One region of the Holdemania sp. genome, then DNA from elsewhere that is predicted to be linked to it. Evidence: predicted binding sites of a transcription regulator. Region 1 holds the regulator's gene; each other region holds the start of a gene.
What was found. The regulator Rex, encoded in region 1, represses fermentation and respiration genes when NADH is low (regulators of the CRP and FNR family bind a similar motif). The targets are predictions, from matches to a motif close to GTGAANNNNTTCAC.
Positions count from the first base shown of each region.

Region 2: AC5OW4_RS02615 (flavocytochrome c) is a predicted target of Rex. The motif match lies at 1,378-1,391, and genes of this name have one in related genera.
Region 3: adhE (bifunctional acetaldehyde-CoA/alcohol dehydrogenase) is a predicted target of Rex. The motif match lies at 1,239-1,252, and genes of this name have one in related genera.

Region 1 is NZ_CFQZWI010000145.1:154-3,354, reverse strand. It holds gene tsaD (tRNA (adenosine(37)-N6)-threonylcarbamoyltransferase complex transferase subunit TsaD) at 1-894, shown strand, start outside; gene AC5OW4_RS14275 (redox-sensing transcriptional repressor Rex) at 949-1,569, shown strand; gene asnS (asparagine--tRNA ligase) at 1,831-3,201, shown strand, end outside.
Region 2 is NZ_CFQZWI010000007.1:50,851-54,051, forward strand. It holds gene AC5OW4_RS02600 (AT hook domain-containing protein) at 1-192, shown strand, start outside; gene AC5OW4_RS02605 (hypothetical protein) at 443-706, shown strand; gene AC5OW4_RS02610 (GNAT family N-acetyltransferase) at 858-1,268, shown strand; gene AC5OW4_RS02615 (flavocytochrome c) at 1,454-3,019, shown strand.
Region 3 is NZ_CFQZWI010000002.1:89,683-92,883, reverse strand. It holds gene AC5OW4_RS00895 (peptidoglycan-binding domain-containing protein) at 1-1,034, opposite strand, end outside; gene adhE (bifunctional acetaldehyde-CoA/alcohol dehydrogenase) at 1,271-3,201, shown strand, end outside.

The DNA.
Region 1 (3,201 bases):
GGCGTTGTGCCGGAGGTCGCTTCGCGGATCCATGTTGAAAATATTTCCGTTGTGATCGAAGAAGCGCTGGTTCAGGCTGAAGTAACAATGGATGATATTTTGGCGATCGCGGTAACGCAGGGACCCGGTCTGGTCGGCTCGCTGCACGTCGGCGTCCAGGCTGCGAAAACCCTGGCCTGGTATTACGATAAACCACTGATCCCGCTGCATCACATCATCGGGCACATCTATGCCAACCGCTTCGTCGACGAACTGCGGTTCCCGATGATTGCGCTGGTGGTGTCCGGCGGTCATACCGAGCTGGTCTGGATGAAGGATGAATGGTCATTTGAAATCCTCGGCACAACGCAGGACGATGCGATCGGCGAGGCTTACGACAAGGTTTCCCGGGTGATGGGAACCGGATATCCGGGCGGCCCGGTCATTGATAAAATGGCGAAACAGGGACATCCGCATTACACCTTGCCGAAGCCAAAGACGGAAAAACCGCTTGATTTCTCCTTCAGCGGTCTAAAATCAGCGGTCCTGCAGCTGATCGACCGGGAAAGTAAAAAAGGTGAGGAGCTGAACAAGGAAGACCTTTCCTACGCTTTCCAGGAAGCGGCGCTGGACACGCTGCTGAAAAAGACGATGCAGGCGGTCAGGGAATTTAAACCGAAGCAGGTTGTGCTGGCAGGCGGCGTGGCGGCCAATTCGCGCCTGCGTGAGAAAATCTCGGAGATGATTCAGGAAACGCCGGAGGTTCATCTGACGATTCCGCCGTTATGGTGCTGCACGGACAATGCCGCGATGATTGGCGCCGCGGGATGGACGGCGTATACGCACGGTTTAAACGGCTCGTTGGACATCGCCGCGAACCCGTCGATGGAAATTGAAACAAGTTCAATTCATTAAATCATTCACAATTTAAAACAAGTGTGCTAGAATAATGCAGAAGGGGTTGATAGTATGCCAACAAAGTCAGTCCCTAAGGCTACACTGCAGCGTTATCCAATCTATCTGAAAGCTTTACGCAAACTCAAAAATTCCGGCGTAACCCGGATCATGTCCAAGGAGCTTTCGGAATATGTGGCTATTGAGTCCACGACGATCCGCCGGGATTTCTCATTCCTGGGATCGCTGGGGAAGCAAGGTTATGGCTATGACGTTGACCGCCTGATTGAAATATTCAACGAGCAGTTGGGCATGGGATTCGATGAGAAGATTATTCTTGTCGGAGCAGGCAACCTTGGGAAAGCTTTAATGAATTACAATCGCTGGAACCATGTTGTCGGCGAGATTGTATGTGCCTTTGACATCCGTCCGGAGTCTGTCGGGAAGACGCCAATTCCGGTTTACCACGTTGATGAAATGAAGGATAAGATTCCAGAAGGTTGTCGAATCGCGATCCTGTGCGTTTCGTCGAATGTTCAGGACGCAGCCGATCGTTTGATCGAATGCGGCATTACCGGGATTGTTGATTTCTCGCATGAGCATTTCCAGGTTCCCAAGGGAGTTCTGGTCAAGCCGATCGACGTTGTATCCACGATCCAGGAATTGGTTTTTGAAACCAACAATATGAAAAAGTAGAAGGCAGCGAAAAGAGAACGATCCTATTACTGAAGCACAGCGAGCCGGGCAGGGTGAAAGCCGGAGTTCAGTCAGGGAATGCGGAACACTCTGGGAGCCGGATCGGAGAACTGACAGTAGACGATCCCGTCGGCGGCGTTAACGCACCCTGAGGCCCGATGATTTTGCGATCATCCGGGTAAATGAGGATGGCACCACGTTGTTTAACGTTCCTTGATCAGGAACGTTTTTTTATTCATAAACAAACAAAAGGAGAAAAGTATGCTTACATTCATGACCGTCAGAGAACTTTACGAGATGGCCTGTTCCGGCAGCACCATGGAAACCGATCAGATCGAGTATGCCCAGCTGCAGGGATGGGTCAGAACCAACCGCAACAACGGCTCCATCGGATTTATCGAGCTGAACGACGGAACGTATTTCCGCAACGCCCAGCTGGTTTATTCTTCCGATCTGGCCAACTTTCAGGACGTGTCCAAATATCTGACCGGCACGGCGCTGACCGTCACGGGAAAAGTCGTGCTGACGCCGCAGGCAAAGCAGCCGTTTGAGCTGCAGGTCACAGAAGTGATTTTGGAAGGCGCCTGCGACAACACCTATCCGCTGCAGAAGAAACGGCATTCATTTGAGTATCTGCGCGAGATCGGACATCTGCGTCCGCGCAGCAACACCTTTAACGCGGTTTTCCGCGTCCGTTCGGTCCTGGCGATGGCGATCCATGAATTTTTCCAGGATCAGGGTTTTGTTTATGTCAACGCACCGATCATCACCGGCAACGACGCAGAAGGCGCAGGCGAGGTCTTTACTGTCACTACCCGTGAGGATGGCAACTACGAAGAGGACTTCTTCGGCAAGAAAGCAAACCTTACAGTTTCCGGTCAGCTGCAGGCGGAAGCGTTTGCGATGGCTTTCCGTGATGTTTATACCTTTGGCCCGACCTTCCGTGCGGAAAACTCCAACACAACGACCCATGCTTCTGAATTCTGGATGGTCGAACCGGAAATTGCGTTCGCAGATCTGGAAGATGATATGGATCTGATTGAAGATATGATCAAATACTGCATTCAGTACGTCATGGACAACTGTCCGGAAGAAATGAAATTCTTCAACCAGTTTATTGACAACACGTTATTGGAACGGCTGAATCATGTGCTGAACAGCGAATTCGTCCGGATGCCATACACCGAAGCGATCGATCATCTGTTGAAAGCCAGGAAAAAGTTTGAAAACCCGGTTTCCTGGGGAATGGATCTCAACACGGAGCATGAGCGCTATCTGTGCGAAGAAGTTGTAAAAGGTCCGGTCTTCCTGATCGATTATCCGAAGGATATCAAAGCGTTCTATATGCGGATGAACGATGACGGGAAAACTGTGGCAGCCTGCGATTTACTGGTGCCGGCAGTCGGTGAACTGGTCGGCGGTTCTCAGCGTGAAGAACGGCTGGAAGTGCTGCAGAGCCGAATGAAGGAAATGGGTGTTCATGAAGACGGACTGCAGTGGTATCTGGATCTGCGCCGCTATGGTGGCTGCCAGCATGCGGGCTTTGGTCTGGGCTTTGAACGATTCATCATGTATGTTACCGGAATGCAGAATATCCGCGATGTGATCCCGTTTGCCCGTACCCCGAAGAAC
Region 2 (3,201 bases), on a different contig from region 1:
CCGGTGAAGATCAACGCGATTCTGAAAGACATCAGTGAGGATACGGCCAGCTCCGTTCGATACAGCGTCGCTTTTAACGATTCTTCAGTGTACCGCAAGCAATGGAGCGAGATTCCGAAGGTGGTCAAAAACAAGCTGAATGTCAGCGTCATTCTGGCGGATAAAAGCGGGAATATTCAGGAAGTCAAATAATCGTCAGTTCAGGACTGAGCGAACCTCCTTTATAACAAAACGAAGAAAGATCCGGGATCAGAAAACGGATCTTTTTCTATGGAATCGAGAAAATTCGTGCATATTTCCAGGAAATGGATGAAAAAGTAGACTTTACCTGACGATTGAAATATAATTAGAATTAATGGAAAAACCTCTCATTTTTGACATAATCAGGACTGGTGCATAAAGTCTACTTTTTGAGACAGACAGGGAAAGACAGGTGAATGGCATGGAAGTTTTCGGGATCAACAGCGCGATTGAGCATATTCTGATCTTTTTAAAAAATGAAGTGAACGCCGCGGAGCTGACGGATTTACGAAAACCGGCTTATCAGGAATCGCTGCTTGCGGTGCTGATCGAATGTCCGCTCGGTTTATATCGCCTGGAAACCTGGCAGGAAGTCTTCCGCTGGCTGAACTGGACGTTGGTCTTTTCGGATTATGATGAATTGAAAGCGGCTTTGGAAAGCGCGCAGAGGAAAATGGAAAACTAAGAACTGCGGGCGCGGTTCTTTCTTTTACTTCCTGCGGGAAACCGAAGCGGCAAGCATAAACTGAAACTGGCTGTCCAAACGCCAAAGCAATCCAACCGCCAGCGGTCAAACTGATCGGCGTTGTTGGATTGATAAGAAAAGGAGGCTCGCCATGATCATTCAAAACCTGCGTTCAGGCCGGGAAAACGAAATTCTGAGGCTGTATGAAGCTGTCGGCTGGACGGCCTATTTAAGTCAGCCGGAACGGATAAAACCCGCTTTCGATCACTCGCTCTGCGTGCTTGAACTCTGCGATGAACAAGACCGGCTGATGGGGTTTGTGCGGGCGGTGGGCGATGGTGAAACAATCCTCTATATTCAGGATCTGATCGTCGACCCGTCGATTCAGAATCAGGGATGGGGAACCCTGCTTTTAAAAACCATGTCGGACAGATATCCGCAAGTCCGTCAGAAAATCCTGTTGAGCGACGACGTTGCAGAAACGCTGAGCTTTTATCGTCGGCTGGGCTGGCAGCCGGTAATGGAGCTGCATTGTCAGGCATTGATCAAAATCATTCGTTAGCAGAACGTCGTAAATTCGAAGATTAATAACTCAATAATCCGTTATTAATTTCCTTTCGTTATGAAAGAAAGCTGGAAAACAACAGGTTTTAGTAAATTGTGTATAATTTGTGAAAAATTTCTTGATTCTCCGGCTTAAATTGATTACTATAAAAACGCAAAAGCATTTGCAAAGGAGAGAATGAAATGAAAAAATTAGTTGCTCTTACTCTTGCCAGCTTGATGCTTCTGGCGGGCTGCTCCAGCACGCCGAAGAACGACGGCAATGAGGCAACACCGACTCCGGAAGCGGCAGCGACAGAAGCTGACGTTATCGTCGTAGGCGCCGGCGGAGCGGGCATGACAGCGGCGATTGAAGCTGTAAACGCAGGCAAGTCGGTTATCGTGATCGAAAAGGCAGCGATGACTGGCGGCAACACCACGCGTTCTACCGGCGGCATGAACGCGGCGAATACACCGGAACAGGATAAGAATGATTTCGCGGAAGACGCGGGCGTCGAAAAGATGCTGGCGAGCGCGAAGGAAAACTATCCGGATTTAGCGGAGCTGACAGCCACGGTTGAAAAGCAGTATGAAGAATACAAAGCCAATCCAACAGGTTACTTTGATACTGAAGAGCTGTTTATGCTGGATACGCTGGTCGGCGGCAAGAACCTGAACGATCACGCTTTAGTTGAAGTTCTGGCGAATGAAGCGAAGAACGGCATTGAATGGTTAAAGACAATCGACGCGAACCTGTCGCAGGTCGGCAGCTTCGGCGGCGCGAGCGTCAAGCGGATTCACAAGCCGGTCAACGACGAAGGCAAGACAGTCGCAGTGGGTTCTTACCTGGTTCCGAAGCTGACAAAAGCAGCGGAAGACAAAGGCGTTCAGTTTGTAATGGAAACGGCGGCGACGGAATTAGTCGTTACTGACGGCAAGGTTACCGGCGTCAAGGCGGGCGATACGACGTATACCGGCAAAGCAGTTATTCTGGCGACCGGCGGCTTTGCGGCGAATACGGAAATGGTTCTGAAATACAAGCCAGATTATAAAGGCTTTGTCTGCACGAATGCTCCGGGCATGACGGGCGACGGCATCGTGATGGCAACGGCCATCGGCGCAGATACTGTGGATATGGAACAGATCCAGATCCATCCGACCGTTTCTCAGGAAACCAGCGCGTTGATCACAGAAGGTCTGCGCGGCGACGGTGCGATTCTGGTTAACAGCGAAGGCAAGCGATTCTTTGACGAAGTCGGCACGCGTGATGCGGTATCGGCAGCGGAAGTTGCGCAGCCGGGCGGATTTGCATGGCTGATCGTCGACAACAAGATGGTCGAAGCTTCCAGCGTTATCGCGGGATATATCAAGCAGGGCCTGACGGTGGAAGGCGCCGACGTTGAAGCGTTAGCGGCGGCAATGGGCGTTGACGGCGCGGCGTTAGTTGAAACAATGGACAAGTGGAATGCCTGCGTCGAAGCCGGCAAGGATGAAGAATTCGGCCGGACCAGCTTCGCGAACAAGCTGGACGAAGGTCCTTATTATGCGATCAAAGTGGCTCCGGGCGTTCACCACACGATGGGCGGTCTGAAGATCAACACAAACACGGAAGTTCTGGATGCTTCCGGCAACCCGATTCCGGGTCTGTTCGCAGCGGGCGAAGTCACCGGCGGCGTGCATGGCGCTAACCGTTTAGGCGGCAACGCGGTGGCGGATATCATCGTCTTCGGACGGATCGCCGGCCAGCAGGCGGCGGCTTACGCAAACTAAGCAAGATTAACAATATCGAAGAAAGAGCGGATGTTCAGGCATGAATATCCGTTTTTTTTTATCTGATTTCAGTTTAAAGATTTCAAAATATGGAGAAATTTATCGAGTCAATTCAGAATTAGTTGTGTAAAATGTTGAGTATAAACAACGATTTGATCATTTAGCGAATTTCGGTTTATCTC
Region 3 (3,201 bases), on a different contig from region 1:
CGCACGCCGCGCTGCAGATTCAAGCCCGGGAACGATCCGGTAACCCCTTCGATCCGGCTTGTGTCAATCAATTCAATATCGTCGCCATAATAATATTGCAGGATTTCGAAAGCGTTGAGCCCCTTGTTCGCCTGATCGACGGTGCCCCATTGCTTTAAGCCTTTGCACCATACCTGCCGGCCGTCGCAATATTCCGCATAATACGGATTGACCGTGTTTACCTTGCGGATATATTCGTTGAAAATATCGTCGACGATCTTGCTGATGCTGGTAAAAATATCCCGGCCATACACGAAATACTGATCGAATGCCGTGCTGTTGGTGATATCGAACGAATAACCGCGGCTGCGGTACCATTCGGTATACACACGGTTCAAGCACAGTGAAATCTGACAGTAGATATTCGCGCGCAGACTCTGTTCCGGCCAGGTCGGATAAATTTCGCTGGACGCTACATTCTTAATGTAGTCCTTGAAGGTTACCGTCACATTCTGGGCGTTGGATGTCGGCCGGCCCAGATGCACGGTTACATATTTCGGGATAATTGGATAATCCAGAATGTACGGCGCGATTGATTCCTCGGCGTCGCCCGCGGCAACACTCTCGTTAAAGCCGCAGCAGCCCCCGCGCGAGCAGCCGCAGGAACGGGCCATGGAACGGGTCAGGGCATGTTCGGGAATCTCGATGAATTCCTCAAACTGCGGCGCCAGTTCCTCGTCGGCATTGAGCAGGTCCACCTGCAGCAGCGCTTCCTCCTGCGCAAAAATCTGAACGTTGCGGAATGTCCGGTCCGCAAATCCGGCCTTGGACACCGTTACATGCACCTGCGCGTACGGGGTTGTCTGGTTGTCGGGATTCAAGCTCAACTCGCGGTCGGGCGCTTCGATTCGAATTACCGGACTCTTCCCGTTCGCTCCGCTGCTTAACCGCAGGTTGATGGTCTGATCTTCGTTAGTCACCAAGATCGCCGCGCCTTCGATCGGCAGTGCTTGCTGAGCGACGGTTACTTCTACGATTAAAGTACCATATTGCATCGCTGTCACCTCCACTGCTACGATATGCGGCGGCGGCTTTTTCAGCTGGGCAGGCCGTCGGAATTCTGTCGATTTCTGAAGAATTTTGATGTAAGCGGTACCGGAAAAACTTTTTTTCAATGTAACCGTTTACTTGTGAAAAAGTTGTCATAAGCCTATTGCATCGTCCATTTCGGCATGCTATAATCACACCCGTAAAGACAAGTGAAACAATTCACAACAAGGAGGATATTCTGATGGAAGAAACACTTAGCCCGGCTCAGGCGGAAGTCAATCAATTAGTTGAAAACGGCTTGAAAGCCCTGGATGACTTTTTAAAGCTGGATCAGGATCAGGTCGACTACATCGTCGCCAAATGTTCGGTCGCAGCCCTGGATAAACACGGCGAATTAGCCAAACTGGCGATTGAGGAAACCAAGCGCGGCGTCTTTGAAGACAAGGCCACCAAGAATCTGTTCGCCTGCGAATATGTTGTCAATCATATGCGGCATCTGAAATCGGTCGGCGTCATCAAGGAAGACGAGGTTCAGGGATTAACCTATGTCGCCGAACCAGTCGGCGTCGTCGCCGGCGTCACCCCGGTCACCAATCCGACGTCCACCGCGATTTTCAAGAGTTTGATCTGTCTGAAGACGAGAAACCCGATCATCTTCGGTTTCCATCCGAATGCCCAGCAGTGCTCCGTTGCGGCCGCCAAGGTCGTCTATGAAGCGGCGGTCAAAGCGGGCGCGCCGAAAAACTGCATTCAGTGGATCGAACATCCGAGCATGGAAGCAACCTCAGCGCTGATGAATCATCCGGGCGTCGCAACGATCCTGGCTACCGGCGGCAACGCGATGGTCAAGGCGGCGTACAGCTGCGGCAAGCCGGCCCTGGGCGTCGGCGCGGGCAACGTTCCGGCTTACATTGAAACGACCGCCGATATCAAGCAGGCCGTCAACGACATCGCGCTGTCCAAGGCGTTCGACAACGGCATGATCTGCGCATCGGAACAAGCCGTCATCGTCGACAAGGAAATCTACGACGACGTCAAGGATCAGTTCAAAAATTACAATGTTCACTATGCGAATAAGAAAGAAAAAGAAATGCTCGAGCAGTACATGTTCGGCGTCAAGGCCTTCACCAAAAATGTCGGCGCAGCCAAGCTGAATCCGGATATCGTTGGCAAGTCCGCCGCCTGGATCGCCGAGCGGGCCGGCTTCACCGTCAATCCGCGCACCAGCATCATCATCGTCGAATGTAAGGAAGTCGGACCGAACGAACCGCTGACCCGCGAGAAATTATCGCCGGTGCTGGCCATGCTGAAAGCAGAATCGGTCGACGATGGGTTCGATAAGGCGGAAGCGATGGTCATGTTCAACGGCATCGGCCACAGCGCCGCCATCCACACTGCCAACGCGGATTTGGCCAAGCGCTTCGGCGAACGGATCAAAGCCTGCCGGATCATCTGGAATTCACCGAGCACCTTCGGCGGCATCGGCAACGTCTACAACTCCTTTATCCCATCCCTGACCCTGGGCTGCGGCTCTTACGGCCACAACTCCGTATCGGATAACGTCAGCGCCGTCAATCTGCTGAATATCAAGAAGATCGGAAAAAGGAGAAACAATATGCAGTGGTTTAAAGTGCCGTCCAAGATCTATTTTGAAAGAGATTCCATCGAATATCTCCACAGCATGCGGGATGTGGAGCGGGTCTTCATCGTTACCGACCGCTCGATGGTCGATCTGGGCTATGTCACCCGCGTTACCGATCAGCTGGAACAGCGCCGCAACAAGGTTCAGGTTCAGCTGTTCTGCGACGTCGAACCGGATCCGTCCATCCAGACCGTCAAGAAGGGCCTGAGCCTGATGCAGGCGTTCCGGCCGGATACGATCATCGCGATCGGCGGCGGTTCCTCGATGGACGCGGCGAAGGGCATGTGGTTATTCTACGAACAGCCGGACGTTAACTTTGACGATCTGAAGCAGAAGTTCATGGACATCCGCAAGCGGGCCTTCCGCTATCCGGAACTGGGCAAAAAGTCCAAGCTGGTCTGCATCCCGACGACTTCCGGCACCGGCTCAGAAGTAACGCCGTTCGCCGTCATTACCGATAAAGAGGAAAACAAGAAATACCCGCTGACCGATTACTCCCTGACGCCGACCGTCGCGATCGTCGACCCAGC